One region of the Bradyrhizobium sp. USDA 4472 genome, then DNA from elsewhere that is predicted to be linked to it. Evidence: predicted binding sites of a transcription regulator. Region 1 holds the regulator's gene; each other region holds the start of a gene.
The links. The regulator PhoB, encoded in region 1, activates phosphate uptake and scavenging genes when phosphate is short. The targets are predictions, from matches to a motif close to TGTCATNNANCTGTCAT.

Region 1 (7,121 bases):
CTCGGTCGTTCACCGCGCGGACGGCTCCGGTACCACCTTCAACTTCACCAACTACCTCTCCAAGGCCAGCGCCGACTGGAAGAGCAAGGTCGGTGAAGGCACCGCCGTCGAGTGGCCCGTTGGCGTCGGCGCCAAGGGCAACGAGGGCGTTGCCGGAAACATTGCCCAGACCAGGAACTCGATCGGCTATGTCGAATACGCCTATGCCAAGCAGAACAAGCTGACCTACACCAAGATGGTCAACAAGGCCGGCAAGACCGTCGACCCGACCAACGAGTCGTTCCAGGCTGCCGCGTCCAACGCCGACTGGACCAGCGCTCCGGGGTACTACCTGATCCTCACCGACCAGCCTGGCGACAAGTCCTGGCCGATCGTCGCGACGACCTTCGTGCTGATGCACAAGGAAGCGACCGACAAGGCCGCGTCGCAGGAAGCGCTGAAGTTCTTCCAGTTCGCCTTTGAAAAGGGTGCGAAGTCTGCGGAGGAACTCGACTACATCCCGATGCCCGAGAACGTCGTGAAGCTGATCGAGAAGACCTGGTCAGCCGACATCAAGAGCTAAGCTCTTTGCTCTCGGAGGCAGTGCGGCCTCCTGCGGCCGCATTGCCGACGTGACGACTTTTCTGCCCCGGATAGGCCTCGTGCCGAGTCTGGGGCACGAGACCATCAAAAGCGTATATGACTTGGCACAGGGGATCGGCGTGGCAGAAATGGCCGTTCAGAGCGATGTAATCGACGACGCCGGACCATACGATCGCGCCAAGGCTTTGAGCGCGTTCAAGCTCGGCGATGTCACCTTCTACTGGATTACGCGGCTCAGCGCGATTTCGGTGCTTCTCATTCTCGGCGGCATCATCGTTTCGCTGATCATCGGCGCCGTCCCGGCGATGAAGGAGTACGGCTTCGCGTTCCTGTGGACGCAGCGCTGGGCGCCCTCGGCGGATCCGCCCGTGCTCGGCGCGCTCGGACCGATGTACGGCACGCTCGTCACCTCCTTCATAGCGATGCTGATCGCCATTCCGGTCGGTCTCGGCATTGCGATCTTCCTGACCGAGCTCTGCCCGCAATGGCTGCGCCGGCCAATCGGCATGGCGATCGAGCTGCTCGCCGGCATTCCCTCGATCATCTACGGCATGTGGGGCTTCTTCGTGCTGGGCCCGTTCCTGGCCAACACCTTCCAGCCCTTCATGATCAAGATCTTCGATGGCGTCCCCGTGCTCGGCGCGATCTTCGCAGGTCCGCCGTCCTATCTCAGCCTGTTCAACGCCGCGCTGATCCTCGCGATCATGGTGCTGCCATTCATCACATCGATCTCGGTCGACGTGTTCAAGACGGTGCCTCCGGTGCTGAAGGAAGCTGCCTATGGAGTCGGCTGCACCACCTGGGAAGTGGTGCGCAGCGTGGTAATTCCCTATACCCGCGTCGGCATCATCGGCGGCGTCATGCTGGCGCTGGGCCGCGCGCTCGGCGAGACCATGGCGGTCACCTTCATCATCGGCAACTCGTTCCGCATCTCGTCGTCGATCTTCGCGCCGGGCACGACGATCTCGGCGGCGATCGCCTCCGAATTCGCCGAGAGCGACGGGCTGCACCAGTCCGGCCTGATCCTGCTCGGCCTGCTGCTGTTCGTGCTGACGTTCTTCGTGCTCGCGGGCGCCCGGCTGATGCTGCTGCGTCTGGAAAGGAAGGCGGGGAAGTAACATGAACCCGATTTATGCACGCCGCCGCCGCAAGGACATCGTCGTCCGCACGCTCTGCATCGCCGCCGCCGCCTTCGGCGTGACCTGGCTCGCGCTGATCCTGATGACGCTGCTTTACAACGGGTTGGCGGGCCTCAACCTCGAACTGTTCGTCGCCGACACGCCGCCGCCGGGCTCGACCGAAGGCGGCCTGCGCAACGCCATCGTGGGTTCGCTGATCATGACCGTGATCGGCGTCGGCATCGGCGCGCCGCTCGGCCTGTTCGCCGGCACCTATCTCGCCGAGTACGGTCGCAACGACAAGCTGACCTCGGTGATCCGCTTCATCAACGACATCCTGCTGTCGGCGCCCTCGATCATCATCGGCCTGTTCATCTATGGCGCCGTGGTGGTGCCGATGCGCGGCTTCTCGGCGATCGCAGGCTCGCTCGCTTTGGCCGTCATCGTGATCCCGGTGGTGCTGCGTACGACCGAGGACATGCTGCTGCTGGTGCCGAACGCGCTGCGTGAAGCGGCCTCGGCGCTCGGCCTGCCGCGCTCGCTGGTGATCAAGCGGATCGCCTATCGCGCGGCCCGCTCGGGTCTCATTACCGGCGTGCTGCTCGCGACCGCCCGTGTCGCCGGCGAGACCGCGCCATTGCTCTTCACCGCGCTGTCGAACCAGTTCTTCAGCCTCGGCCTGAACAAGACGATGGCGAACCTGCCCGTGACGATCAACAACTTCGTCCAGAGCCCCTATGCCTATTGGAAGCAACTCGCCTGGAGCGGTGCGCTGCTGATTACGTTGACCGTGCTTGCCCTGAACATTGGCGCGCGCATTCTTGGCGCCGAGAGGACCGCAAAATGAGTGACCTTTCCGTATCGATGAGCGCCTCCGGCGGGCTCCCGCATGCCCAGCAGCCGCTGCCCGAAGCTCCGGCGAAGGTGACAGTGCGCAATCTCAACTTCTATTACGGCGAGCACCACGCGCTGAAGAACATCAATCTGGCGCTCGGCACCAACCGCGTCACGGCCTTCATCGGCCCGTCGGGCTGCGGCAAGTCGACCCTGCTGCGCATCTTCAACCGGATGTACGACCTCTATCCCGGCCAGCGCGTCACCGGCCAGCTGATGCTCGACCAGACCAACATCCTCGATCCCGGGCTGGACCTCAATCTGTTGCGCGCGCGCGTCGGCATGGTGTTCCAGAAGCCGACGCCGTTTCCGATGACGATCTACGAGAACATCGCCTTCGGCATCCGTCTCTACGAGAAGATCCCGAAGTCCGAGATGGACGACCGCGTCGAGAAGGCGCTGCGCGGCGGCGCGCTGTGGAACGAGGTCAAGGACAAGCTCAATGCATCCGGCCTCTCGCTCTCCGGCGGCCAGCAGCAGCGTCTCTGCATCGCGCGCACCGTCGCCGTGCGGCCCGAGGTGATCCTGTTCGACGAGCCCTGCTCGGCGCTCGACCCGATCTCGACCGCCAAGGTCGAGGAGCTGATCCAGGAACTGTCCGAGAATTACACGATCGCGATCGTCACCCACAACATGCAGCAGGCGGCGCGCGTCTCCGACAAGACCGCCTTCATGTATCTCGGCGAGTTGATCGAGTTCGACGACACCAGCAAGATCTTCACGTCGCCGACCGACCGGCGCACGCAGGATTACATTACCGGCCGGTTCGGCTGAGGAGACAGGACATGGGTTCTGAACATACCGCAAAGGCTTTCGATACCGACCTCCAGGAGCTCACCCGGTCGGTCGCGGAAATGGGCGGCCTCGCCGAGCGGATGATCGTCGATTCCGTCGACGCGCTGATCCGTCGCGACGTCGCGCTCGGCCAGCGCGTGGTCATCACCGACGCCGAGATCGACGCGCTTCAAAGGCGGATCGAGGAGCACGCCGTGCTCACCATCGCCCGCCGCCAGCCGATGGCGATCGATCTGCGCGAGATCGTCGGCGCCATGCGCGTCGCGACCGATCTCGAGCGGATCGGCGACCTCGCCAAGAACATGGGCAAACGCGTCGCGGCGCTTGAGACGGATTTCCATCCGCTCAAGCTGTTCCGTGGCCTCGAGCACATGACCGACCTCGTGCAGCAACAGGTCAAGTCGGTGCTGGATGCCTATGCCGCGCATGATCTGCCGGCGGCGATGGTGGTGTGGAAGGGCGACGAGGAGGTCGACGCCATCTGCACCTCGCTGTTCCGCGAGCTCCTCACCTACATGATGGAGGATCCGCGCAACATCTCGTTCTGCATCCATCTGATGTTCTGCGCCAAGAACATCGAGCGGATCGGCGACCACGCCACCAACATTGCCGAGACCGTGTTCTACATGATCGAAGGCCAGGCCATCACCGACAAGCGACCGAAGGGCGACATGACGACCTTCGCAACCACCGTCCCCAACACCTGAATCCTCAAGGAGCGACGACCCCATGGGCGCACGCATTATGGTGGTTGAAGACGAAGAAGCTCTCACCGAGCTGCTTCGCTACAATCTCGAAGGCGACGGTTATGACGTTGAGACGGTGATGCGCGGCGACGACGCCGACACCCGTCTCAAGGAGCACATTCCCGATCTGATCGTGCTCGACTGGATGCTGCCGGGCCTGTCCGGTATCGAGCTGTGCCGCCGGTTGCGGACGCGGTCCGACACCAAGCAGCTGCCGATCATCATGCTCACCGCGCGCGGCGAGGAGAGCGAGCGGGTGCGCGGCCTCGCCACCGGCGCCGACGATTACATCGTCAAGCCGTTCTCCGTGCCTGAGCTGTTGGCGCGGGTGAAAGGACTGCTGCGGCGTGCAAGCCCCGAGCGGCTCGCAACCGTGCTGGCTTTCGGCGACATCGAGCTCGACCGCGAAAAGCGTCGCGTGGCGCGCTCGGGCCGGCCGATCGACCTCGGCCCGACCGAATATCGCCTGCTGGAGTTCTTCCTGGAGCATCCCGGCCGCGTGTTCTCGCGCGAGCAGTTGCTCGACAGCGTCTGGGGCCGCGACATCTACATCGACGAGCGGACCGTCGACGTGCATATCGGCCGCCTGCGCAAGCTCCTCAATCTCGGCCGCGAGCAGGACCCGATCCGCACCGTCCGTGGCGCCGGCTACGCGCTCGACGACCGCTTCGCGAAGGCCGAGCAGGCCTGAGCACGGTGACATGCAAGCAAAATAAAAAGCGCGCCCTGGGGCGCGCTTTTTTATGTCTCGATCGTCGCAGGTACCGGGACGCTGTCGTCTGGAGCCATGCTCAGCGCGGACCCGGCTTCGCCGGCGCGCGGCGACGATCGGCCGCCGGCTGATACGCGACCCGCGAGTGCTGGGCGCAATAGGGCAGGCCGGAGAGCGCCTTGCCGCCGCAGAAGAAGAAGTCCGCGCTCGAGGGATCGCCGACCGGCCAGTGGCAGGTGGCCTCGTTCAATTCGAGCAGCGACAGCCGCTGGCTCATCGGCACCACGTTGTCGAAGGTCACAGGTTCAGCCTCGACCTCGACCTCGAAGGCCTGGGCGAGTGCGGTGTTGCCCCGCGAGATCGGGCGGCTCACGCGCATCATGTGCTGCGCGGGACGCGCCTTGCGCGGCCGGGGAGCTGCCGAAGACGGGCTCTTGGCGCGGCCGGACAGGCCGAGCCTGTGTACCTTGCCGATCACGGCGTTGCGGGTGACATTCCCAAGCTCAGCGGCAATCTGGCTGGCCGAAAGTCCGGCCTCCCAGAGCTTTTTCAGCTGTTCGACGCGATCGTCGGACCAGGTCAAAACGGTCATGGCACCCTTTCCTTCACCGCGCGCCGCCATCTGCGGGGCCGCACGACGAATGCGTAAGCTTCGAAAAACCCGTGCCGCCAGAATCCCTTAAGGCTCGCCGGGCGCAATCAGACGCCCGAACGTTTACGCCGGTACAAGAGGACTTTTGGGATCAGAACCGCTGCACGAGATGTCGTATCTGACAAGCCGAACGCTACAATATGGCGTGACTCACGCGCAAGAGTCCGGCGACTCGCTTCCACATGTTCCGTGGCGAATATCCCGCAAAATCGCCACCGCAAGACTACGGATTCAGCATGTCGCGAGGCGTTCGGGCGGCATTGACACCCGTTTCACCAGGCCTAAAATGGTGACGCGTGCCGCCCTTAAAAGGCGGCACGTTTCGTTTTCAGGCTGGTCAATGGTGCGTTGCGCAATGCACGCCCACACCGTCCGCAACATTCAAGTGGCCGTCATGACTAACAGCGCAGCGCCGCATTTGCTCCCCGTTTTCGCCAGGGCCGATCTCGGTTTTGAGCGCGGTGAAGGCGTTTGGTTGATCGCAACCAATGGCGATCGGTATCTCGATTTCACCTCGGGCGTCGCCGTGAATGCGCTCGGACATGCCCATCCCGCGCTGGTCAAGGCGCTGCAGGAGCAGGCCACCAAGCTCTGGCACATGTCGAACCTGTTCCAGAGCCCGGATGGCGAGAAGCTCGCCGCGCGTCTGTGCAACGAGAGTTTTGCCGACTTCGTGTTCTTCTGTAATTCCGGCGCCGAGGCGCTGGAGGGCGTGATCAAGCTGGTCCGCCATCATCACTTCTCCAAGGGCCATCCCGAGCGCTATCGCATCGTCACCTTCGAAGGCGCTTTCCATGGCCGCACGCTGGCGACGCTGGCCGCGACCGGATCGGCAAAATATCTCGAAGGCTTCGGGCCGCCGATGGACGGTTTCGACCAGGTGCCGCATGGCGACATCGAGGCCGTGAAGAAGGCGATCGGGCCACACACCGCCGGCATCCTGATCGAGCCGATCCAGGGTGAGGGCGGCGTGCGCTCTGCGACACCGTCTTTCCTCAAGGCGCTGCGTCAGCTCTGCGACGAGAAGGGCTTGCTGCTCGCCTTCGACGAGGTGCAGACCGGCATGGGCCGCACCGGCGACCTGTTTGCCCATCGGCGCACCGGCGTCACGCCTGACGTGATGTCGCTCGCCAAGGCGCTCGGCGGTGGCTTCCCGATCGGCGCGGTGCTGGCAACGGGTGATGCAGCCTCCGGCATGGGACCCGGCTCGCACGGCTCGACCTTCGGCGGCAATCCGCTGGCGATCGCAGCTGCAAACGCCGTGCTCGACGTCATGCTCAAGCCCGGCTTCTTCGACCACGTGCAGAAGATGTCGCTGCTCCTGAAGCAGAAACTCGCTTCCGTGATCGACCGTCACCCCGATATCCTCAGCGAAGTCCGCGGCGAGGGGCTCTTGATCGGCATCAAGGCCGTGGTGCCCTCAGGCGATCTGGTTGCGGCCTTGCGCAACGAAAAACTGCTCACCGTCGGCGCCGGCGACAATGTCGTACGCTTCCTGCCGCCGCTGATCGTCACCGAAGCCGAGATCGAGGACAGCGTCGCCAGGCTCGAACGCGCCTGCACGGCGCTGTCGGGTAACAAGCGGGCGGCAAGCTGATGAGCAAGAGTCCCAAGCACTTCCT
Region 2 (7,121 bases), 1.6 Mb from region 1:
CGATGATCTCGCTTTCGACGATGCTGTTGCGCGCGATGCCTTGCGGCTGGAAGGCCAGCGACAGCTCGCCGTTCTTGATCGCCATCGACAGGTCCTGGTGCAGCACGCGGCGGTCGCGGATCTGCTGGTCCATCTCGGGCTGGTAGAGGCTGATCGTGCCGCGCGATTTCTGCTTGGCGCGGAAAAGTGCGGCGCCGGCATTGGCGAGCAGCGAGGCACCGTCGGGGCCATTGTGCGGAAACACCGACATGCCGGAGGTGATGCCGGCACGCACCGCGCGGCCGTCAATGTGGAACTCCGGCGCGAGCGCCTGGCCAAGCTGCTGCGCCAATGCGAGGCCCGCGTCAGGCTGCTTGCCGTCGATGATCAAACCAAATTCGTCGCCGGACAGACGCGCGACCAGGCCGCCGCGTGCCGCATCCTGGAGCCGCTGGGCCACCTCGACCAGCAGCTTGTCGCCAAGCGCATGGCCGAACACGTCGTTGACTTCCTTGAGGCCGTCGAGATCGACGCAAAGGACGGCGAATTCCTCGTCGGTCCCCTCGCAGGCCTCGATCATCTGGGTCAAGGCCTGAAGGAAGGCGGCGCGGTTCGGCAGGTCGGTGAGACCGTCATGGTAGGCCATGTGCGCCATGCGCGATTCGGTCTGCCTGCGGTTGGTGACGTCTTCGTGGGTTTTGATCAGGTATTGCGGCTCGCCGGAATCGTTGAGCACCGTGGCACGCCGGGTCAGGAACAGGCGCAGGCCGTCTTTGGTGGAGATCGGATGCTCCTCGGTAATCATCCCGCGCTTCTTGATCGCGGCCTCGTCGCGCGCGATGATCAGCTTGGCTTCCTTGGCATTGAAGATGTCGGAAGCAGTCAGGCCCGTGGCTTCCTCGCGCCTGCGATTGAGGATCGTCTCGGCGCTGCGGTTGGCGAGCAGGTAGCGGCCATCCCTGACCTGCTCGACGATCAGCGCGACCGGAATGTTGTCGACCACGAGCTCGAGGAACTTCTTGGTGCTCTCCAGCTCCATCGACAGCGATTGCCGATCGGTGATGTCCTCGAACACCAGCAGCAGGAATTCCGGCTTGTTGCTCTCGTTGCGGACCACGATCCGGATCGAGGCCACCTTGCGCGGGGCATGGTCGCGTTCGACCTCGACCTCGAACTCGTTGCGATATTGTCCCTCGGGGGCCAGCAGGGCAGCGCGGTCGGTCGCCTCGATGCTCTCGGCCGATTTTGGACCGAACAGCTCGCGCGCGTTCTTGCCGACGACGTGGTCGCGCGAAAAGCCCCAGAACCGCTCATAGGCCCTGTTGGCAAAGATGTAGCGACCGTCCTCGATGTTCTTCGCGGCCACGCAGGCCGGCACGTTGTCCAGCACCGTCTCGAGGAATTGCTTGGTCGAGGCGAGCTGCCGCGACAGCTTGCGTTGCTCGCTGACATCGAGATGGGTCGCCACCGATCCGCCATTGGGCAGGATGAAATATTTGACCAGGATGGCGCGGCCGTCAGGCAGTTCGGTGATGAGGCCGTTGGGGCTTGCCGCCTTCTCGTAGAAGTCCTCGTCGGAGATGCCAAGGACGCCGCGCTTGCGCCTGAGCTCGAGAATGTCGTAGCCGGTCATGCCGGTCCACAGGTCCGAGCGCGTAAGACCGTAGATGTCGAGATAGCGGTCATTGCAGAAGATGATGCGCCGCTGCGCATCCGTCATCACCACGCCCTGATTGAGATTGTTCATGGCGGAGGACACGAAGGCGTTGCGCCGCAACTGCGAACGCCTGCTTCGGCGCAGCGCCGAATGGATCCAGAGCGCGATCGCGACCAGGAACGCGCAGATGACAATGCCGCCGATGAGGGCTTCCCAGATCAGATTGGGGTCGAGATCGCCAAAATGGCTCGGCGCCGCGAAACTGTCCGCGAGGGCACGCGAAGGCGCCACCGCGCTGGTCAGGCACACGACGGCCTGCACAGCAATCGGAAGCATGCTGCCTTCCTGCCAGTTCTTCTCAGCCATCAGCCACCCGCGATTTCAACTGCGGATTGTCTGGCTTCAGCGGTTTGGATCGGGTAAACGCCTGTACGCCCAACAGAAAAATGTGACGCGAAATACGGCAATTGCCCTGACATGATAAATGCTTTCTTAACGGAAAATGCCCGCCCGGCGCGTTTCCCAGGCAATCCGACGTCGTCGGCACCCTCAGCAGGACTTCTGCATCACCATGGATAGGGTCGAGTGCGTCGTCATCGGAGCCGGCGTGATCGGGCTCGCGGTGGCCCGGAAGCTGGCCCAGGCCGGGCGCGAGGTGATCGTGCTCGAAGAAGCCGAGGCCATCGGCACCATCACCTCTTCACGCAACAGCGAGGTGATCCATGCCGGGATCTACTACCGTGCCGGAAGCTGGATGGCCCGCATGTGCGTCGCCGGCAAGCAAGCGCTCTATCGCTACTGCGGCGAGCGCGGTATCCCGCACAAGAATTGCGGCAAGCTGATCGTCGCGACCAATGCCAAGGAAACCGAGAAGCTGCAGTCGATCAAGGCCCATGCCGAGGCCAACGGCGTCCTCGACTTGCAGCTGCTATCGGGCGAGGCGGCGCGCGCGCTGGAGCCGGCGCTGGCCTGCGATGCCGCACTGCTCTCGCCATCGACCGGAATCATCGACAGCCATTCCTACATGCTCTCGCTGCGCGGCGAGGCCGAGGAAGCAGGCGCGGCCTTTGCGTTTCACACGCCGCTGATCCGCGCCAAGGCGGAGGCCGGAATGATCGAGATCGAAGCCGGCGGCGAAGCGCCGATGACGTTGCAATGCGGCCTGCTCGTCAACGCCGCCGGGCTCTCGGCGACATCAGTGGCGCGCCACATCGACGGCATGCCGGTCGATCGGATTCCGCCTGCTTATCTCGCCAAAGGAAATTACTTCAGCTGCAATGCGCGCGCACCGTTCTCGCATCTGATCTATCCGGTGCCCGAGCCCGGCGGGCTTGGCGTACATCTGACGCTGGACATGGCAGGACAGGCGCGCTTCGGCCCCGACGTCGAATGGATCGAGACGATCGACTATGAAGTCGATCCGTCGCGCGCCGAGCGCTTCTATCCGGCAATCCGCAAATATTGGCCGACGCTTCCCGATGGCGCGCTGATGCCGAGCTATTCGGGCATCCGCCCGAAGATCGTGCCGCCGGCGGTCGCTACGCAGGATTTCCTGATGCAGGGTCCGCGCGACCACGGGGTCGCAGGCCTGGTCAATCTGTTCGGCATCGAATCGCCGGGACTGACGTCGTCGCTCGCGATCGCGGACCACGTCGCCGAGCTGACGGACATCTAGGCTGACGGACATCTAGGGAGCATTTTCGAGCGAAGCGCGGACCGGGTCGCGTCACGAAAACGCGTCCAAACAAAAAAGCTGCGCGACGATCATCGCGCAGCGCGCGCATCCTGCCGCAGGGATGAGCACAAACGCGCTGATCCCTGCGTGAAAGGATGCGATTAAACTCTACACTGTTACAGGGGTTACTAGTGAAGCGTATCGCCAGTGTTCTTCAGACGTTCGATCTGGTCCTTGACCAGCAACTTCCGGCGCTTCAACTCAACAATTTGCAGGTCGTCTGTTGAAAGGTGCACGAGAGCCTCGTGCAATTCGTTCTCGAGAATTTTATGCTTCCGTTCCAATTCAACCAGATGTGCCTGAATTGTCATTCGAAACCTCCTCGGTAGGGGTGAACCTTGGATTCGATCCGGACGAGGGACTCTACATCACCGATTCGTTCTGTCGATGGGTATCCGTCGTCGCGCCGTCATTTTTGAAAATTCATATGTAACGAACCGTGAGTACGGAACCACGCGACGAAAAATCCATGATATCAATGTGCTCGCGCGACACTGCTTCCGAATCGTTGAAATATCTTGCGATGGAGCGGTGCGTGGAGGTGCAGATCGCTTGCGATCGCGCCGCGCAAGGACGATAATTTCCACAGGGCATCCACAGCCTTGATCTCAAGCCTATCGGTTTTCGGCCACCGCAGACATGACCCATGAAGACGAGCGTGAGCTCGAAACCGAGCTCACCCGGTTGCAGCAGGAACACCGAGATCTCGATGCGGCGATCGATGCACTGCATCAATCGCCCGCCCCCGACCTGTTGCGGTTACAGCGGTTGAAGAAGCGCAAACTGTTGTTGCGCGACCGTATCGCCTTCATCGAAGACCAGATCACGCCGGACATCATCGCCTGATCCACAGCGGCTGCGGAAGTGCGGAGTCGAATCCGCTTGACTCAAAAAGAACAAAATAAGAACATTTGTCCCGGCCCCAATATGCCGGAAACACCCAAGGACAACCCGCAAGGACACCGCAGATGCCAGTCCCCGCCCCTCTCGACAACGGCCACTATGAACAAGCCTGTGATCAGGCGATCGCGATGTGCGACGGCAATCTGCGCAGCACCATCAAGGCGCTGATCATGGCCAACGAATATCTGGAAGCCGAGCTGGAGGAATTGCAGGCAGCGATTTCGGCCGGCTGCATTCCGGAATCCTCACGTAGCAGAAGCAGCGCGGCCTGAACCTCGAGGCGCACCATTGGAGCAACGCCATGTCTGATGTGACCTACTACGTTGCAATGCCGTTCCTGATTGATGCCGACGGATCGCCTGTCGCGGGCGCCGCCGAGGAATGCCAGAGCCCGACGGCCGCCTTACGGCGCGCAGAGGCTCTGGCGCACGGTCCCGGCCATATCGGCGCGGTCGCGTTCAGTCGCAGCGGCGATCCGATGACCGGTGAATTCGGTGACGCCACGCTGCTGCGCAAATTCGGCAACGTGCCGGAAGATCTCGCGACCCTTTAATTTAGCTGTTGACGAGCCTGATCCGCGGCTCGTGACGCCGGTGCGCCTTGCGCACATACATGGCGGCATCGGCCTCCTCCAGCGCGCGGGTGGCATCGGACTGCGCACCGAGCAGCGCGACACCGGCAGAAGCGCCGGCCATCACCTGCTGACCACGAAAGGTGAATGACAAACCGTCGATCGCCTGTTCGAGGATAACAGCTTTCGCCTTCGCATCGGCCTCGCCGAGATTCCACAACAGCAGGGCAAACTCGTCGCCACCAAGGCGGCCGACCACGTCGGAGGCGCGGATCTGCCGGGTCAGCGTCGTGGCGATCGCCTTCAGCACCTCGTCGCCGGCGGCATGGCCGAAGGAATCGTTGATCGGCTTCAGCCGGTCGACGTCGAGCACGATCAGCGCGCCGCTGGCGCGGTAGCGCCTCATGTAGGCGACGGCGCGTTGGAGCTCGCGCTCAAAGCCGCGCCGGTTGGGAATATCGAGCAGGAAGTCGGTGTCGGCCGCAGCTTCGAGTTCGGCGACGCGGCGCAGCGCCTGCGTCAGCTTGATCCGCAGGCCGCGGATGGTCGCCTTGCTGATGTCCGCGCCGGCTGTGGCCGCGCGAGACGGCGCGGAGGGCCTGGCCCGCTTGGGAGCAGTTTTGGTTCGGCTCCCGCCGGTTTTCCGGCCCTTTTTGGCCTTCGCAGCGGTCGCCCTTTTTGGTTTCTTCATGGGCTTCCTGCTCAATGAAGGCTTGCGGGGATTCACCAAGTCAGGATAGTGCATTCCCTTCTCCTTGCCACCGCCTTGCGAGCCGCCGGCCGGAACCGTTAATCTGGCCTATCTTTCTGTTTTCCGAGCATAATTGACGTCATGACCGCGCCGATCGCCATCATCATGGGAAGCCAGTCGGACTGGGAGACGATGCGGCACGCCGCCGACACGCTCGCCGCGCTTGGCGTCGCCTCCGACAATCGCATCGTTTCGGCACACCGCACCCCCGACCGGCTGTTCGGCTTTGCCAAAGGCGCCAAGGCTGCAGGTTTCAAGGTCATCATCGCCGGCGCCGGGGGCGCCGCGCATCTGCCGGGCATGACCGCGGCGCTGACGGAACTGCCGGTGTTCGGCGTTCCCGTGGAGTCCAGGACGCTCAAGGGTGTCGATTCGCTCTATTCGATCGTCCAAATGCCCGCCGGCATTCCGGTCGGCACGCTCGCGATCGGCAAGGCCGGCGCGATCAACGCGGCGCTGCTCGCGGCATCCGTGCTGGCACTGTCCGATCCGGCCCTGTCCGATCGCCTCGCCGCCTGGCGCAAGGCGCAGACCGAGGCGATCGCCGAGCGCCCGGAGGACAAGGCGTGACTGACGCAAAGCAGGTGAAGCTGAACCCCGGCGACACCATCGGAATCCTTGGCGGGGGACAACTCGGTCGCATGCTGGCCATGGCCGCGGCACGCCTCGGCCTGCGCTGCCAGGTGTTCTCGCCCGATCCTGATTCGCCGGCCTTCGACGTCGTGCTGAACGCAACCTGCGCCGAATATGCCGACGTCGAGGCACTCGAGCTGTTCGCTCACGACGTCGACGTCATCACCTATGAATTCGAGAACGTACCGGCTGCGGCCGCCATGGTGCTGGACGCGCGCCGCCCCGTGCTGCCCAACCGCAAGATCCTCGAGACGACGCAGGACCGTCTGGCCGAAAAGGATTTCGTGACGCGGCTCGGCATCGGCACCGCTGCCTACGCGGACGTCACCTCGGTCGCGTCGTTGCGCGAGGCGATCGCGAAGATCGGCCTGCCCGCCGTGCTGAAGACCCGCCGCTTCGGCTATGACGGCAAAGGCCAGGCCATCATCCGCGAGGGCGATGACATCGCCAAGGTCTGGACCAGTCTCGCCACCAAATCGGCTATCCTGGAAGCCTTCATACCTTACGAGCGCGAGATTTCGGTGATTGCCGCGCGCTCGGCCACAGGCCAGGTCGAGTGCTTCGACGTCACCGAGAACGAGCACCGCGACCACATTCTGAAGATTTCCCGCGCGCCTGCGCTGATTCCGGATGCGCTCGCCGAAGAGGCGCGCAGCATCGCCGGCAAGATCGCGACCGCGCTCGACTATGTCGGCGTGCTCGCCGTGGAGATGTTCGTGCTCGGCAACGGTTCCGGGCCCAGAGTGCTGGTGAACGAGATCGCCCCGCGCGTGCACAATTCCGGCCACTGGACGCTCGACGGCGCATCGGTCTCTCAGTTCGAGCAGCACATCCGCGCCATCGCCGGCTGGCCGCTCGGCAAGCCGGTGCGGCACGGTGAGGTCGTCACCAT
Region 3 (7,121 bases), 3.6 Mb from region 1:
CGTACATTGGTCTGGAGATGATCATGCGCAACATAGCATTAGCGACGACAATCGTGATCTCGTTGAGCGCGCCGGCTTTGGCTCAGAAGGCCGAGATCGACGCGAACAATGCGAAATGGCTCGAACTGTTCAACAAGGGCGATTTTTCCGGGATTGCGTCCCTCTACAGCGCGGATGCGATCGCATTGCCACCGGGGTCCGCGATGGTGAAGGGCCGAACGGCCATCGAGGCAATGTGGAAAAGCATGGCTGAACAAGTCACCGATCCGAAGCTCACAACGCTGGATGTCAAACCGCTAGGCTCGTCCGCGGCACGCGAGATCGGCACGTTCGTATTGAGGACCAAGGGAGCCTCCCCGCAGGAGGTGAGCGGAAAATATGTCGTCGTGTGGGAGAAAGTCGGGGAGGACTGGAAGCTGACCACCGACATCTGGAACGACGGCAAATAGCGTCTTACGGCAACTGGATCAAACCGACGCACCTGTTCATTCGCCGTTGTCATTCGAGACGCCGGCGCTATCGTGCCTACGCGGCACAGCCGCGACATTCATCCGATAATTCTGGTCATGGGAGAATCGCATGAAATTCATAACCACCTGGAGCGTACCCCAAGGAACCTTCAACGCAGCCGTCGCCCGCTTTCTGGAGACCGGTGGCGCGCCCCCGGAGGGCGTCAGGATGCTCGGTCGCTGGCATGGCATGAATGGACAGGGATTTGCGATCTCTGAATCGAGTGATCCGAAAGCCATGTATCGTTGGCTCGCGCAATGGTCTGACCTGCTTCCATTGACAGTCACGCCTTGCCTCGAGGACGGAGACGCGGGCGAGGTCATGGCGTCACTCCCCAAACGTTGACCGTCAAGCGCTCATCATCGATCTCCACGTCACTGCCGCCGCCGAACCGGCGGTAGTGACATGCTCGTCGCCGCTAGGGCTTAGCCGGAGACCGAAGCTCCCATTGCTCAAGGCGCTCGATCGAGGCTTGCCGTTCATGCTGGCCCAGCCAGATCGTGAAGAGAACCAGCGCACCAGCGAGAGCGCTGATGCCGAAATATAGGTTCCTCATACGCGTTGAATGCGGCGCGCCGGAAATCGTTCCTCCCATCGTGTCCTTTGGCCGTGATCGGGCCGTCATCCGGCGTCTGCGCCATCTTCCTCGCCCTGGAAAATGGTCGCCGCAGCTTCGACCATACGATCTCCCTCGATCGGAACGGCAACGTCATCCTGTCGCTGACGGGTCCCAGAACCGAATCTGTCCGTGGCGATCCAATCGATGAAATCTGGAACGATCGTTGACGTGCTTCAGTTCTTAGAGAACCGGAGGTATGAGAGTGTACGGAAAGAGTACGAGATGACGAACGTCCTGAAGCTTCCGACATGGGCGGACGACGACCACGTGTTCGCGGTCGTTGAAACTCCCCGCGCGAGCACATGCAAGCTGGACTTCGATCCGAAATTCCACATTTTCACCCTCGCGAAACCGCTGATGGCGGGGCTCAGCTATCCCTATGATTGGGGCTTCATCCCTTCGACCAAAGCTCCGGATGGAGATCCCCTCGACGTCCTGATCATACATGATGCGCGCACGTATCCTGGCGTCGTCCTCAAATGCAAACCGATCGGCATTCTCGAGATGGAGCAGAAAAGCAAGGGCAAGAGGGAGCGCAATGATCGCGTGTTCGCGGTACCCGATCGATCGCCGCTCGAAACGGACCTGCGGGACATCCGCCATCTGCCTTCGCGCGCGCGAGGCGAACTCGAAGAGTTCTTCCGTGCCACCAACGTGCTCGAGAACAAGGAGCTCGAGTTCCTGGGCTGGCGCGGACCCCGGCACGCCGTGAAGACCATTAAACGTTTGTCCAGTTAAAACGCCGGAACATCAACAAATGTTAGGTGCGCGGAAGCCCATCAGGTGCCACTGTACCCTCGGCGGGGGCGCCCCTTGAGCGGTCGCGCATCCTTCCATTCCAGGGGGCCGCATCTTGTTGCGATTCAAGCTGAGCAGGTCAGCCAAGTGCCTGATACAGGCCACGGCTTTTGCGAGCCTGCTTGCAGGATCGCACGCTGTCGCACAGGACGACAAGAAAACCGATGACGACAAGCCCGCCGATCCCGATACCGGCGAAAGCACCGTTGAGGAAAAGACGCTTGGGCTTCTGCCAAACCCCTTCGAAAAACATGGAGTCAAGTTTGCCGCGACCTACATCGGCGAGACGCTCGGAAATGTCACGGGCGGCCTCAAGCAAGGTGTGATCTACGAAGGCCGGCTTAATCTCGCGGTCGACGTCGACCTGCAGAAGCTCGCCGGAATCGACAAGCTGACCTTTCACGCCAACATGTTCCAGATTCACGGCGAGGGCTTGTCGCGCAATTATCTCGGCAATTTCCTGGTCGTCAGCGGCATTGAAGCGCTGCCGTCCACCCGCTTGTACGAAGCCTATTTCGAGAAGCAGTGGGGCGACAAGAAGGTCTCGCTCAAGTTCGGTCAGCTTGCCGCCGACAGCGAGTTCTTCAATACGAAATACACCGACGTCTTTACCAACGCCTCGATGGGCTGGCCGGCGATCACATCGCTGGACCTGCCAAGCGGCGGGCCTTCACCGCCACTGGCCGCGATGGGCACCCGCCTGCTGGTCAACGTGACGGATCACCTGTCTGTGCTTGGCGGCGTGTTCGACGGCAACCAGGCGGGCCCTGGTCCCGGCGATCCGCAAGAGCGCGACCGTTACGGCGTCAATTTCCGCGTCAACGATCCACCCCTTCTCCTTGGCCAGATCCAGTATGCCTGGAACAACAAAAAGGGCGATCCCAATCTGACGGGGCAAATCAAGCTCGGTGGCTGGCGTCACTTCGGATCGTTTTCCGATCTGCAACTTGCCAACAATGGAGTGTCACTCGCCGCTGCGGCCAGCAGCGGTACGCCCCTCATGTTGGCGGGTGATGTCGGAGGATGGGCCGTCTTCGAGCAGCAGCTCTATCGCGTGCCGAAGAGCGACGATCGCGGAATCGGCGTGTTCGCCCGCGTCTCGGGTGCGCCAGCCGACCGCAACCTGATCGATCTCTATGCGGACGCCGGGTTCGAGTTGATCGGACTGAGCGACAAGCGTCCCGACGACAAGTTCGGCATCGCGGCTGGTTACGCCCACGTCTCGAAGCGAGCCCAGGCGCTCGACGCCGACTATCGGGCGATGGTCGGGCCATCCTGGCCGGCGCGCAGCTTCGAAGGACTTTTGACGGCCGTCTACCAGTATCAGCTACGCGATGGCTGGACCCTTCAGCCGAATTTCCAATACATCATCCATCCCGGCGGAGGGGCGACCGACCCCTTGGGACCAATGCCGGGCAAGGCGCTCAAGAACGCTGCGGTGCTAGGTCTGCGAACGACGCTGAAATTTTAGGCCGCAAGCAAGATCCTGCTCGCGCAACCGACCGCTTGCTGGCGGCCGGAGCGGCCCGCAATGCCGCCGGCCCATCACGGGATCGATCAGGTCGCGCGAGCCCAGCCAGTCTTCCGTAACAGCTCGCTTTAATTGTCCTGGCTGCGTTTAGCCCTCGTTAATGATGCCGTTCAATCCGGCAACGGCGGATTTCGGCGGCCCATGTTCGCGCGATCCGCGTAAGCCTTGCTTAACGGGGCATCTTCAAAGTTCCGCTCTGCCGAGAAGTCGGCAGAGGCCGCCCGGTCGCGTTCCTCGGTCCTTGATAAGCCAGAGAAAATTGCCTTTGCCGCGACTCAGGCGATTAGGATGAAGATCATGCTCCGCGCTTGGTTGTGTCGTTTTGCCAGAGATCGCAAGGCCAACGTCGCCGTGATCTTTGCGCTGGTGATGGTTCCGACCATCTTTCTGCTGGGCATGGCGCTGGACTACACGCATACGCAACACATGAAGGTGAACCTCGACTCGGCCAGCGACGCTGCCGCCGTCGCCACAGTCACCTCGGCAATGATGCAGCAGAGCCCGCAGGCGGCGCAGACCGCAGCGAAGAACGTCTTCAACGTCACGGCGAATGCTCTGGTGAGCAACAACAACTTGCCGGCGCAGCCAAATCTCACGGTCGCTGTCAACTGCAGCAAACCCGATGCCACGACGGGATACTGTACTTACGCCGCCTGCCCCGGCGTGGACGCAGTCTATGCTGACCCCGTCAACTCGAACAACCAAGTCGTTCGCAACGTTCAGATTTGCTACAACGCGACGGCGAACAATGCCTTCCCGAGCGTGCTCAAACAGGCAAACTGGCCGTTCACAGGTCAGTCATTGGCACGCAACCAGGGCGCCCCCAACATCAACTTCTATCTCTTGCTGGACGACTCGCCTTCCATGGCTATCGGCGCGACATCGGCCGACATCAGCAAGCTGATCGCCAACACGCAAAATCAGGTCGACTCGAGCGGGTACAAAGGGTGCGGATTCGCATGCCACGAAACCAATCCCGCCGCAGACAATCTGGGCAATCCAGGCGGAATTGACAACTACCAGCTTGCCCGCAATCTCGGCGTCACATTACGCATCGACCGTGTCAAGCAGGCCGTCCAATCCCTGATGACGACAGCACAAAGCGTATCGACCACCAATCGAAATACCTATGGGGTCGCGATCTATACGTTTGATTGGCAGTTGAACAGCAGCTCGCCGATCTTCGCGCCTTCCGGAAAACCGGGGGTGGTGCAAACTCCCGTGACGCCCAACTCGACAACCAGCTACACGGTAGCGACCATCCAGAATTACGCCAACAACATTGCGGTCCTGCCAGTCTACAAGAACAACTGGCTGACATCGTCGAACAACAATAGCGACGCCGACACCAGCATCGCGGGCGCATTGAGCGGTCTCAACAAGATCATGCCGAATCCGGGGAACGGCACCAACGTCACCAACGATACGCCACAGGAAGTGGTGTTCCTCGTGACCGACGGCGTTGAAGACGTGAACATTACGACCGACGCATACACGGGCTCCTGCAACAAGACTCTCACTGGCAAGCGCTGCCAGCAGCCGCTCGACCCCACGATCTGCACCACCATCAAGAACAGGAAGATCCGCATCGCCGTGCTTTACACAGAGTATGACGACGCGGCGCTCCATAAAACGAACAACTGGTACGATAGCTGGATCTACCCCTTCAATGGAACGTCCACCGGCTCGACCAGCCAGATCGAGACAAACCTGCAAACCTGCGCCTCATCTCCCGATTTGTATCAGAAGGTGTCGACCAACGGCGACATCACCAGCGCTCTCCAGGCTCTATTCCTCAAGGTCGCGTCCGACCCCCGCCTGACTCAATAGAGAAAGCAAACATGACCGCCACGCACGCCGTGCCCACAACCAGACGCCGCCGCCGCTGGCGCGCGTTCTTTGCCGACCGGAAAGGCGCAACCGCGGTCGAGTTCGCGCTGATCGCCCCGGCCTTCATCGCCCTGCTGGTCGCGATCATCCAGACCTTCCTGGTTTTCTTTGCGCAGCAGCTCCTGGAACAGGTGGTGAACCAATCGAGCCGGGCGATCCTGACGGGGCAGGCGCAGGCCCAGGGCATGACCCAGGCCCAGTTTGCCAGCGCGGTCTGCTCCAACGTCGTGATCCTGTTCAACTGCAGCGGCCTGATGATCGACGTCCAGGTTGCCAACTCATGGAGCTCGACCAACACGGCCCTGCCAACCCTCACCTACGACGGCAATGGAAAGGTGACGAATGTCTGGCAATTCAACCCCGGCAATCAGGGCGACATCGTGGTCGTGCGGGTGATGTATCTGTGGCCGGTTTTCCTGGGTCCACTCGGCTTCACTCTGGCAAACCAGCCGAATAACAGCAGCCGCCTGATCATGTCGTCCACGGCTTTCATGAACGAGGCTTTTGTCAACTCATGAGCCGGACGCCTCATCGCATGCGGAACTTCTGGGTGGACACGCGCGCCGTGGCCGCGACGGAGTTCGCCATCGTGGTGCCGTTCATGCTGCTGCTCTATGTGGGCGGCGTCGAGCTCGGCAACGGGATGGCGATCAGCGTCAAGGTCAGTGAAACTGCCCACACGGTCGTGGATCTGGTGTCACGAAACGCATGCGTCACCGACACGACGCTGGGCGCCATGCTTGGCGCGTCGGCGGCGACGATCGCACCCTATTCTTCGGCGAACACGACGGTCGTCGTGTCGGAAGTATCCACGGACGCCAACGGCAAAGCGACCGTGACCTGGAGCAAAGCGCTCAACGGCACCCCACGCCCGGTAGCTCAGCCGATCACTCTGCCAACGGCCCTCGGCACCCCCTCGCCCTCCAATGTATCGTTGCTGCTCGGCGAGGTCACGTACCAATACACCCCCAACCTTGGCTATACGATCAGCGGGACCATGCCGATCAGCGAGAGCTACTACCTGTATCCGCGCGTTTCCTCGGTCGTGCAGTATCCGTGCAGCTGAAGCCGGGGTATCCGGAGGACCTTGGGTTCTCGCGGCCGCAGGATGTTGGCGTTGAGAGACGTTGCGGGAAATTGTCCTGACGTTACCGATATTGCCGTTAGACTTCCCGTCCCAAACGTGGACAATGCTCCTCAAGCGCTTCGCGCGCAGTGCACACCAAGATGCGCCAGAGGAAACAAGATGCCGACCGCCTTTCCGTCGCCCGTCCCTGCCATTCCAACCGCTCCTTTGACCGCCCAGCTCCGCGACGCGTTGCGCGCGATCGTGGGCGAGAAGGGTTTCATCGAGGATGAGCACGGCAAGCAGCCGTTCGTCACGGATTGGCGCGGGCAGCTGTTCGGCAGCGCCGGCGCGGTCGTACGTCCCGGCAGCACCGAGGAGGTCTCGAAGGTCGTCCGGCTCTGCAATGCGCACGGCGTCGCAATCGTGCCGCAGGGCGGCAACACCGGACTGATGGGCGGCGCCACGCCCTGGCCGGCGCATACAGGCATCGTGCTGTCGCTCGGCCGGATGAACCGCGTGCTGGACGTCGATCCCGTGGGCTATGCGATGACGGTCGAGGCCGGCTGCGTCTTGCAGACGCTGCAGGAGACAGCGGCCAGTCACGACAGATTCCTGCCGCTCAGCCTTGGTGCCCAGGGCTCCTGCATGATCGGGGGCAATCTCTCGACCAATGCGGGCGGCGTGCAGGTGCTGCGCTACGGCAA
Region 4 (7,121 bases), 1.2 Mb from region 1:
ACTCGCCAATGACGCGAAACCTCGTCTTCGCGTCATCCTGCTTGAACAGCGTGATGCGATCGATCTCGAGCGTGTCGAGACCGAGCCCCGCAAACCGCGCCCGCAACATCTCCAGGATCGGCCCGCGCCGATCCGCATCCAGCCGCCCCGTCACGGTCATGTGGAAGCGGAACTCCTCCATCACGTAGGGATAGCCCCAGCGATCGAGATAGTCGCGCTGCCGCTCGCTGAGCCTGTCGGGCCTGCGCCGCGCGCGGTCTTCCGCCGTCAGTGGTGGACGGAAGCAATCGAAATCGCGGGCGCAATCGGCGGCAAGCTTTTCAAGCGCATCGACCGGCTCAGCCGGGATCACAGCAATGAAGCCACTGATGGCACCGACCACAGGACGGATCACCGGAATCGGCCGGGCCTTGCCGGCAAATGCGGCACACGCCGCCGAGAGCTCCGCTTCGGTCCTGCCCGCCGCCAGCGCCATCGGCGCCTTGAGCGTGCCGTGAAAGCCGTATCTGCGGGGATCGGCGGTGATGTCGCGCCAGTCAGGTGCAACGCGTAAGGCGTCGCCGGCAAAGGGTGGCTCCTCGCCCGTATAGGCATCATAGCCGAGCAGCTCGGCGCCAAAGCGCGACAGCGCGCTGTCTGCGCCGGCGGCAAAATAGATCGCGTAGCGGGGGAAACCTGTCATTTCAGGAGCATAGCCAATTTAGGCCGCAACGACAGTCTCGCGCGGCGCCGCTGCTGTGCCGATCAGCCGGGTCGCATCGGCGAGATGCACGAGCTTGCCGGCTGAGATCACCGCGACCAGCCGCGGCCGCAACGGCGCACTGTCGTCGACGAGCAGGATGTCGGCACGAAGGCCTGTCGCGAGCGTGCCGCGATCGGTCAGCCCGGTGGCTTCTGCCGGTGCCGACGAGATCAGCTTCCAGGCTTCGGTCAGCGGCAGCACGCCCTCGGCGGCCACGCGGAAGGCCGCGAGCAGCGGCGCCGGATAGTAGTAGTCGGAGGCCAGCACCGAGCAGAGGCCCTTCGCGATCATGTCGGACGCCTTGGTCCAGCCGGTGTGGCTGCCGCCGCGCACGACATTCGGCGCGCCGTAGACGATGGCGTCGCCGGCAGCCGCGGCCTCGCGCGCCGTCTCCTCATTGATCGGAAACTCGGCGAGCTTCACGCCCATGTCGCGAAATGACTTGCGCATCGCCGGCGTCGCATCGTCGTGCGAGAGCATCCGCACGTCGGCCGCGCGGGCCACTGCTGCGAGCCGGTTGATCGACGCCGGAACATCGGCGGCGCGCGAGACGATATGCGTGACGAGCTTGTCGAAGTCTTCGCTCGACAGGCCGGTGCGTTCCACCATGCGGTTGCGCTTGCGTGAATTGGAGATGTCGGCAACGACCCCGTCCATGTGGTCGTTGAAGGCGAACAGGTCGACGCGGCCCTCTCCGAGCCACTGGCTGATCTCATCTTCGGCATCGAGATTGTAGGTCTCGTGGCGCAGATGAAAACGGGTATCGGCGGCGAAGCGCGGACGCTGCCGCTCGATCGCCTCGAGCAGGCGCCTTGCATTGTCGCCGCTGCGCAGGCCCGGCTCCCGCGACCAGGTGGTGGCGTGGAATACCGTGGTGATGCCGTTACCGATGACCTGGCGGTCGGTGTCGTCAAGCGCGACGTCGATCGGGAACTCGACGCCGGCGCGCGGCATCATCTGCCGCTCGAAGGCGTCGCCGTGCAGATCGACGATTCCAGGCAGCACCAGAAGATCGCGCGCATCGATCGCCAGCCGTGCCCGGCCGCGGGATGCATCGATCTGCGCGATGTCGGTTCCTGAAACTGCGAGGGAAGTTTCGGCGAGCTCGGAGCCGATCAGCGTCCGGCCACCCTCGATGAAAATGTCTGTCACGCGACCGCGCTTCGTTTGCTGGAAGGGAAACTTGCCCCTGCTTCGTATGCTCCGAGGAAATCTTCAATCGCGAGCTTGCGGAAATCGGGCAGCGCTTCACGCAATTTGTCGTGATCCCAGTCCCACCATGCCAGCTTGGCAAGCCGCCCGGCAATCTCTTCCGAGAACCGGCGGCGGACGATGCGCGCGGGATTGCCGGCGACGATGGCATAGGCCGGCACGTCCTTTGTGACGATGGCGCCGGCTGCGATGACCGCGCCTGTGCCGATGTTGCGGCCCGGCAGCACGATCGCGCCATGGCCGATCCAGACGTCGTGGCCGATATGGACATGATGCTGGCGTCGCCACTCGAAAAACTCGCTGTCGTCGCTCTCGCCGGGAAAGTAGGCGCTGGAGCGGTAGCTGAAATGCGCCTGCGTGGCGCGGTGCATCGGATGATTGCCGGGATTGATCCGCGTCATCGCCGCGATCGAGCAGAACTTTCCGATCGTGGTGCAGGTGATCTGCGCGTCGTTGACGACGTAGGAGTAATCGCCCATCGCCACCTCGTGCAGGATCGTTCGCGCGCCGACCTCGGTGTAGGCGCCGAGCCTGACCTCGTGCAGTTTCGCCGAAGGATCGATGGTCGGCTCGACCGAAAGCACCTTGGTCATGTTGTATCCGAAATTTCGAGGGCGGGCGCTCGTCTTCGAGCGGCCCGATGACATCATCATGACGATACAATGACAGGGGATGAGCTGTGTTGGATCGCCGCACCGTCGTGCTCATGTCACACGAGTGTCAACCGCCGGCGCTAGCGGTGGGCTCCAGCTACTCTGGAGCGCTGCATGCTGGTGGTTGAAGGTCTGACGTGCCGGTTCGGCGCAAAAGCCGCGGTGGACGACGCTTCGTTTCAAATCTCGCCCGGCGGCTTCGTCGGTGTGATCGGGCGCTCCGGCGCCGGCAAGTCCACCTTGCTGCGGACCATCAACCGTCTGGTGACGCCGACGCAGGGCCGCATCCTGTTCGACGGCCTCGACGTCACCGCGCTGCGTGGCAAGGAGCTGCGGCAGTGGCGGGCGCGCTCGGCCATGATCTTCCAGCAGTTCAACCTGGTCGGCCGGCTCGACGTGCTGACCAATGTGCTGATGGGTCGTTTGGCAACCATGCCGGCCTGGCGCTCGCTATCGCAGGTCTGGCCCGAGCAAGACAAGGCGCTGGCGATGTCGGCGCTCGAACAGTTCGACATCGCCGCGCTCGCCGCCCAGCGCGCCGACCAGCTCTCCGGCGGCCAGCAGCAGCGCGTCGCCATCGCGCGGGCGCTGGTGCAGCAGCCGGACATCATCCTCGCCGACGAGCCGATCGCCTCGCTCGATCCGCGCAACACCAAGATCGTCATGGACGCGCTGCTGCGCATCAACAAGCACTTCGGCATCACCGTGATCTGCAATTTGCATTCGCTCGATCTGGCGCGCAGCTATTGCGACCGTCTGATCGGTATGGCGCAGGGGCGGGTGGTGTTCGATGGCGCCCCGTCCGCACTGACCGACCTCGTCGCGCGTGAGCTCTATGATCTCGAAGCCGCCGAAATCATGGGCGGCGCGCCTGCGCCGGCGCCCGAGGGCGTCCCGGCGCTCGGAAGGGCCGCGGCTGCCTGAGCCGCGCCGCATCCATTATTGCCAGTCTTGCGTCAACCGATCCTATCACATGAAGAGGACATCATGATCACTCGCAGACTCATTCTCGCCGGCGCAGCCGCGCTGACCTTTGCCGGATCCGCCTCCGCCGAAGACTGGAGGACGAAATATCCGGAGATCACCTTCGCCGCGATTCCGGCCGAGAACGGCTCGGGCGTGACCGAGCGCTATGCCCCCTTCATCAGCTATCTGTCCAAGGAGCTTGGCATCAAGGTCACACTGCGTGTCGCCAACGACTACGCGGCTCTGATCGAGGGCCAGCGCGCCGGCAACATCCAGATCGGCTATTACGGTCCGGCTTCCTTTGCGCGTGCCCGCCTCACCGGCGTGAAGACCGACGCCTTCGTCATCGACGTCAATTCCGACGGCTCGAAGGGCTACTACTCGGTGTTCTACGTGTTGGCGAAATCGCCGTACCGGAAGATCGAGGATCTCAAGGGCAAGAACCTCGGGCTGGTCGATCCGAACTCCACGTCCGGCAACAACATGCCCCGCTTCAAGCTGAACGCGATGGGGATCGATCCCGATGCCTATTTCTCCAAGGTCGTCTTCACCGGCAGCCACGAGAACGCCGTTCTCGCGCTCGCGCAAGGAACCGTCGATGTCGCCGCCAACTGGTGGAACGCCGACGACGATTCCAACCTGACCCGCATGCTCAACAAGGGCATGGTGAAGTCGGCCGACGGCACGCCGATGAAGAAGGAGGATTTCCGCATCATCGTGAAGTCCGACCTCATCATCAACTCGCCCTATGCCTATCTCAGCGATCTGCCTGACGACATGAAGGCCGCGATCAAGAAGGCCTTCCTCGATGCGGCGACGAAGGACCCCGAGGCGTTCAAGAAGCTCTCCGACGGCAAGAACAAGCCCTGGGAGCCGGTCGCCACCGACGATTACAACAAGACCATCGAGCTGATCAAGTTCGTCGACAATCTGCGCAAGAAGGCGTCCTGACCTCGTCGGGACATGTACTGGAGCCGGGTCGAGGGACCTGGCTCTGTTCTTGATGGATCTGTCTGTGCTGGATCTGTGCCTTCGATGACGATTGCGGTTTCGATCCTTCCCGAGCAGCAGCTCGCCGCCCTCAACGCCGCCTATCGCAAGGCGGTCGCACGCAAGCGCTTGCGGCTGCTGGCGGGCCTCGCCGTCTTCGTCGTCGCGCTGATTGTGGCCTCGATCGGCGCCGAGGTGAATTTGCGGACGTTCTTCAGCTATTTCGGCAACTTCGTCAGCTATTTCGACCGCATCCTGACCCTCGATAGCGGCGAGCGGGTCTGGACCAATCCTGGCGAGTGGTTCTGGGGCTGGCACAAATGGCTGAGACTGCTCGGCGAGACGCTGCTGATCAGCTATGTCGGCACGCTGATCGGCAGCGTTTTCGCCTTCGCGCTGAATTTCTTGTCCGCTGAGAACACCTCGCCCGCGGCCTGGCTGCGCTTCACGGTGCGGCGCTTGCTTGAATTCGCGCGCACGGTGCCCGGCATCGTGTTTGCGTTGATCTTCGTCATGGCCTTCGGCCTCGGTCCGGTCGCGGGTGTGCTGGCGATCGCGATCCACTCGACCGGCGCGCTCGGAAAACTGTTCTCGGAGATCGTCGAGAATGCGGACATGAAGCCTGCCGAAGGTATCCGCTCCACCGGCGCGAGCTGGATCTCCTGCATGCGATTTGCGATCCTGCCGCAGGTCTCGGCGGGCTATGCCAGCTACGCGCTGCTGCGCTTCGAGATCAACGTTCGTGAAGCTTCTGTCATGGGCTTTGTTGGCGCCGGCGGCATCGGGCAGGAGCTGATCGTCGCGATCCGTAAGTTCTACTACTCCGATGTCAGCGCCATCCTCGTCACCATCATCGTCACGGTCTTCCTGATCGACATCACCACCGGCTGGGTGCGCGGCCGCCTGTTTGGCAGGGAGGCGCGAAATTGAGCAAGCCGCCTGAAGTGAACACTGCGGAGTTCCGCGCGCGCTATCCCGACGTCTTCGACCGCCCGGCGTCGTCGCGCCTGGCGACGCCGATGATGCTGCTCGCTGCGCTAGCGATCTTCGTGTTCGGCCTGGTCGATCTCGATTTCTCGCCCTCGCGTTTCATCTCGGGGCTGAGCCAGCTCGGCTGGATCGGCATGATGATGATGCCGCCCGATCCCGGCTCGTCGCTGCCGCTTTATCTGAAAGCGCTGGGCGAGACGCTGTCGATCGCGCTGCTCGGCACCACGCTGGCCGCACTGATGGCGCTGCCGGTCAGCCTGATTGCGGCGCGTAATATCGTGCCTGAAATGGTCCGCTTCCCGGTGCGGCGGTTCCTCGATTCGATCCGCGGCGTCGACACCCTGATCTGGGCGCTGGTCTGGATCAACGTCGTCGGGCTCGGCCCGTTCGCCGGCGTGCTCGCGATCGCGGTGTCGGATTTCGGCGCCTTCGGGAAGCTGTTTTCGGAGGCGATCGAAGGCGCCGACCAGAAGCAGGTCGAGGGCATCCGTGCCTCCGGCGGCGGCGTGCTGCACGAGATCCGCTTCGGTTTGATGCCGCAGGTGCTGCCTGTCATCGCCGGCCAGGTGCTCTACTTCATCGAGTCCAACACGCGCTCGGCAACCATCATCGGCATCGTCGGCGCCGGCGGCATCGGCCTCCAGCTCGCCGAGCAGATCCGCGTGCTGGAATGGCAGAAGGTATCCTTCCTGATCCTGATGATCCTGGTCGCAGTCGCCGCGATCGATTTCATCTCGGGCAAGCTGCGCTTTGCGATCATTGGGCGGCGGGCCGTAGCCTGAGCCTTCCCTACGGCTCCACCAGAAACTCCACCCGCTCGGCTGCAAACCGCGAGTGCTTGGTCAGCAGCGGCTTGCCGCCGAGATCGAGATCCGTCGCATCGACCACCAGGATCGGCCGCCCCAACGGCAGATCGAGCCGCGCGGCGTCGGTCGCGTCCACGATGCCGGCCGTGATCCTCGTGGCGCCGCGGCGGTAGTCGCTGATACCGTAATGCTCGAGCATCTTCGTCATCGAGCGCGTGGCGGCAAACACCGTGCCGGCGTCGGGAAACCACTCTGCCGACAGCCAGGTGGTGGAGACGCAGATCGGCCTGCGATCGGCGAGGCGGATGGCTTCGATCCTGACCAGCGGCGCGCCTGTCTTCAATCCGAGCTCCCGCGCGAACTCCCGCGTTGCGACGTCCTCCGACGCCTCGATCATCCTTCCATGCGGCTCGCGGCCGTCGGCGCCGACGATCTCCGAGAAGCGCGTGCGCGAGCGCAGGGGATAAGCGAGCTTCTGCGCCTCGACATAGGTTCCGCTGCCGCGCTCGGCGCGCACGATGCCGCGGTCGGCGAGCGCCGCCAGCGCGCGCCGCACGGTGTGGCGGTTGACGCGATAGGTTTCGGCGATCTCCATCTCGCCCGGCAGCTTGTCGCCTGTGGCAAAACGGCCGTCGGCGATGCCGCGCTCGATGCCGTCGGCAACGAGGCGCCACAGCGCGACGCCTGAAGAGGCGGTGTCCTGCATGCTCATGTCGGCGATCAGCCTAGCCCGAAAATCACACGTTTGTCACGAAACGGTCA

Region 2: ACVWZ4_RS06975 (YdcH family protein) is a predicted target of PhoB. The motif match lies at 3,768-3,784, and genes of this name have one in related genera.
Region 3: ACVWZ4_RS32230 (inorganic diphosphatase) is a predicted target of PhoB. The motif match lies at 1,119-1,135, and genes of this name have one in related genera.
Region 4: phnC (phosphonate ABC transporter ATP-binding protein) is a predicted target of PhoB. The motif match lies at 2,606-2,622, and genes of this name have one in related genera.

Annotation. Positions count from the first base shown of each region.
Region 1 is NZ_JBSSAM010000001.1:3,183,165-3,190,285, forward strand. Features, by position in the region: gene pstS (phosphate ABC transporter substrate-binding protein PstS) at 1-562, shown strand, start outside; gene pstC (phosphate ABC transporter permease subunit PstC) at 711-1,700, shown strand; gene pstA (phosphate ABC transporter permease PstA) at 1,702-2,547, shown strand; gene pstB (phosphate ABC transporter ATP-binding protein PstB) at 2,544-3,368, shown strand; gene phoU (phosphate signaling complex protein PhoU) at 3,380-4,096, shown strand; gene phoB (phosphate regulon transcriptional regulator PhoB) at 4,119-4,826, shown strand; gene ACVWZ4_RS14615 (GcrA family cell cycle regulator) at 4,927-5,439, opposite strand; gene ACVWZ4_RS14620 (acetylornithine transaminase) at 5,894-7,096, shown strand; gene argF (ornithine carbamoyltransferase) at 7,096-7,121, shown strand, end outside.
Region 2 is NZ_JBSSAM010000001.1:1,557,728-1,564,848, forward strand. Features, by position in the region: gene ACVWZ4_RS06965 (sensor domain-containing protein) at 1-2,002, opposite strand, end outside; gene ACVWZ4_RS06970 (NAD(P)/FAD-dependent oxidoreductase) at 2,208-3,311, shown strand; gene ACVWZ4_RS06975 (YdcH family protein) at 3,500-3,682, opposite strand; gene ACVWZ4_RS06980 (YdcH family protein) at 4,011-4,217, shown strand; gene ACVWZ4_RS06985 (hypothetical protein) at 4,340-4,546, shown strand; gene ACVWZ4_RS06990 (hypothetical protein) at 4,576-4,827, shown strand; gene ACVWZ4_RS06995 (GGDEF domain-containing protein) at 4,829-5,536, opposite strand; gene purE (5-(carboxyamino)imidazole ribonucleotide mutase) at 5,678-6,166, shown strand; gene ACVWZ4_RS07005 (5-(carboxyamino)imidazole ribonucleotide synthase) at 6,163-7,121, shown strand, end outside.
Region 3 is NZ_JBSSAM010000001.1:6,822,669-6,829,789, forward strand. Features, by position in the region: gene ACVWZ4_RS32220 (YybH family protein) at 18-449, shown strand; gene ACVWZ4_RS32225 (DUF3303 domain-containing protein) at 580-855, shown strand; gene ACVWZ4_RS32230 (inorganic diphosphatase) at 1,259-1,867, shown strand; gene ACVWZ4_RS32235 (carbohydrate porin) at 2,019-3,398, shown strand; gene ACVWZ4_RS32240 (TadE/TadG family type IV pilus assembly protein) at 3,747-5,288, shown strand; gene ACVWZ4_RS32245 (TadE/TadG family type IV pilus assembly protein) at 5,300-5,866, shown strand; gene ACVWZ4_RS32250 (TadE/TadG family type IV pilus assembly protein) at 5,884-6,414, shown strand; gene ACVWZ4_RS32255 (FAD-binding oxidoreductase) at 6,595-7,121, shown strand, end outside.
Region 4 is NZ_JBSSAM010000001.1:1,979,565-1,986,685, reverse strand. Features, by position in the region: gene ACVWZ4_RS09010 (DUF1045 domain-containing protein) at 1-682, opposite strand, end outside; gene ACVWZ4_RS09005 (alpha-D-ribose 1-methylphosphonate 5-triphosphate diphosphatase) at 701-1,894, opposite strand; gene ACVWZ4_RS09000 (transferase hexapeptide repeat family protein) at 1,891-2,547, opposite strand; gene phnC (phosphonate ABC transporter ATP-binding protein) at 2,722-3,531, shown strand; gene phnD (phosphonate ABC transporter substrate-binding protein) at 3,595-4,524, shown strand; gene phnE (phosphonate ABC transporter, permease protein PhnE) at 4,609-5,493, shown strand; gene phnE (phosphonate ABC transporter, permease protein PhnE) at 5,490-6,335, shown strand; gene phnF (phosphonate metabolism transcriptional regulator PhnF) at 6,343-7,071, opposite strand.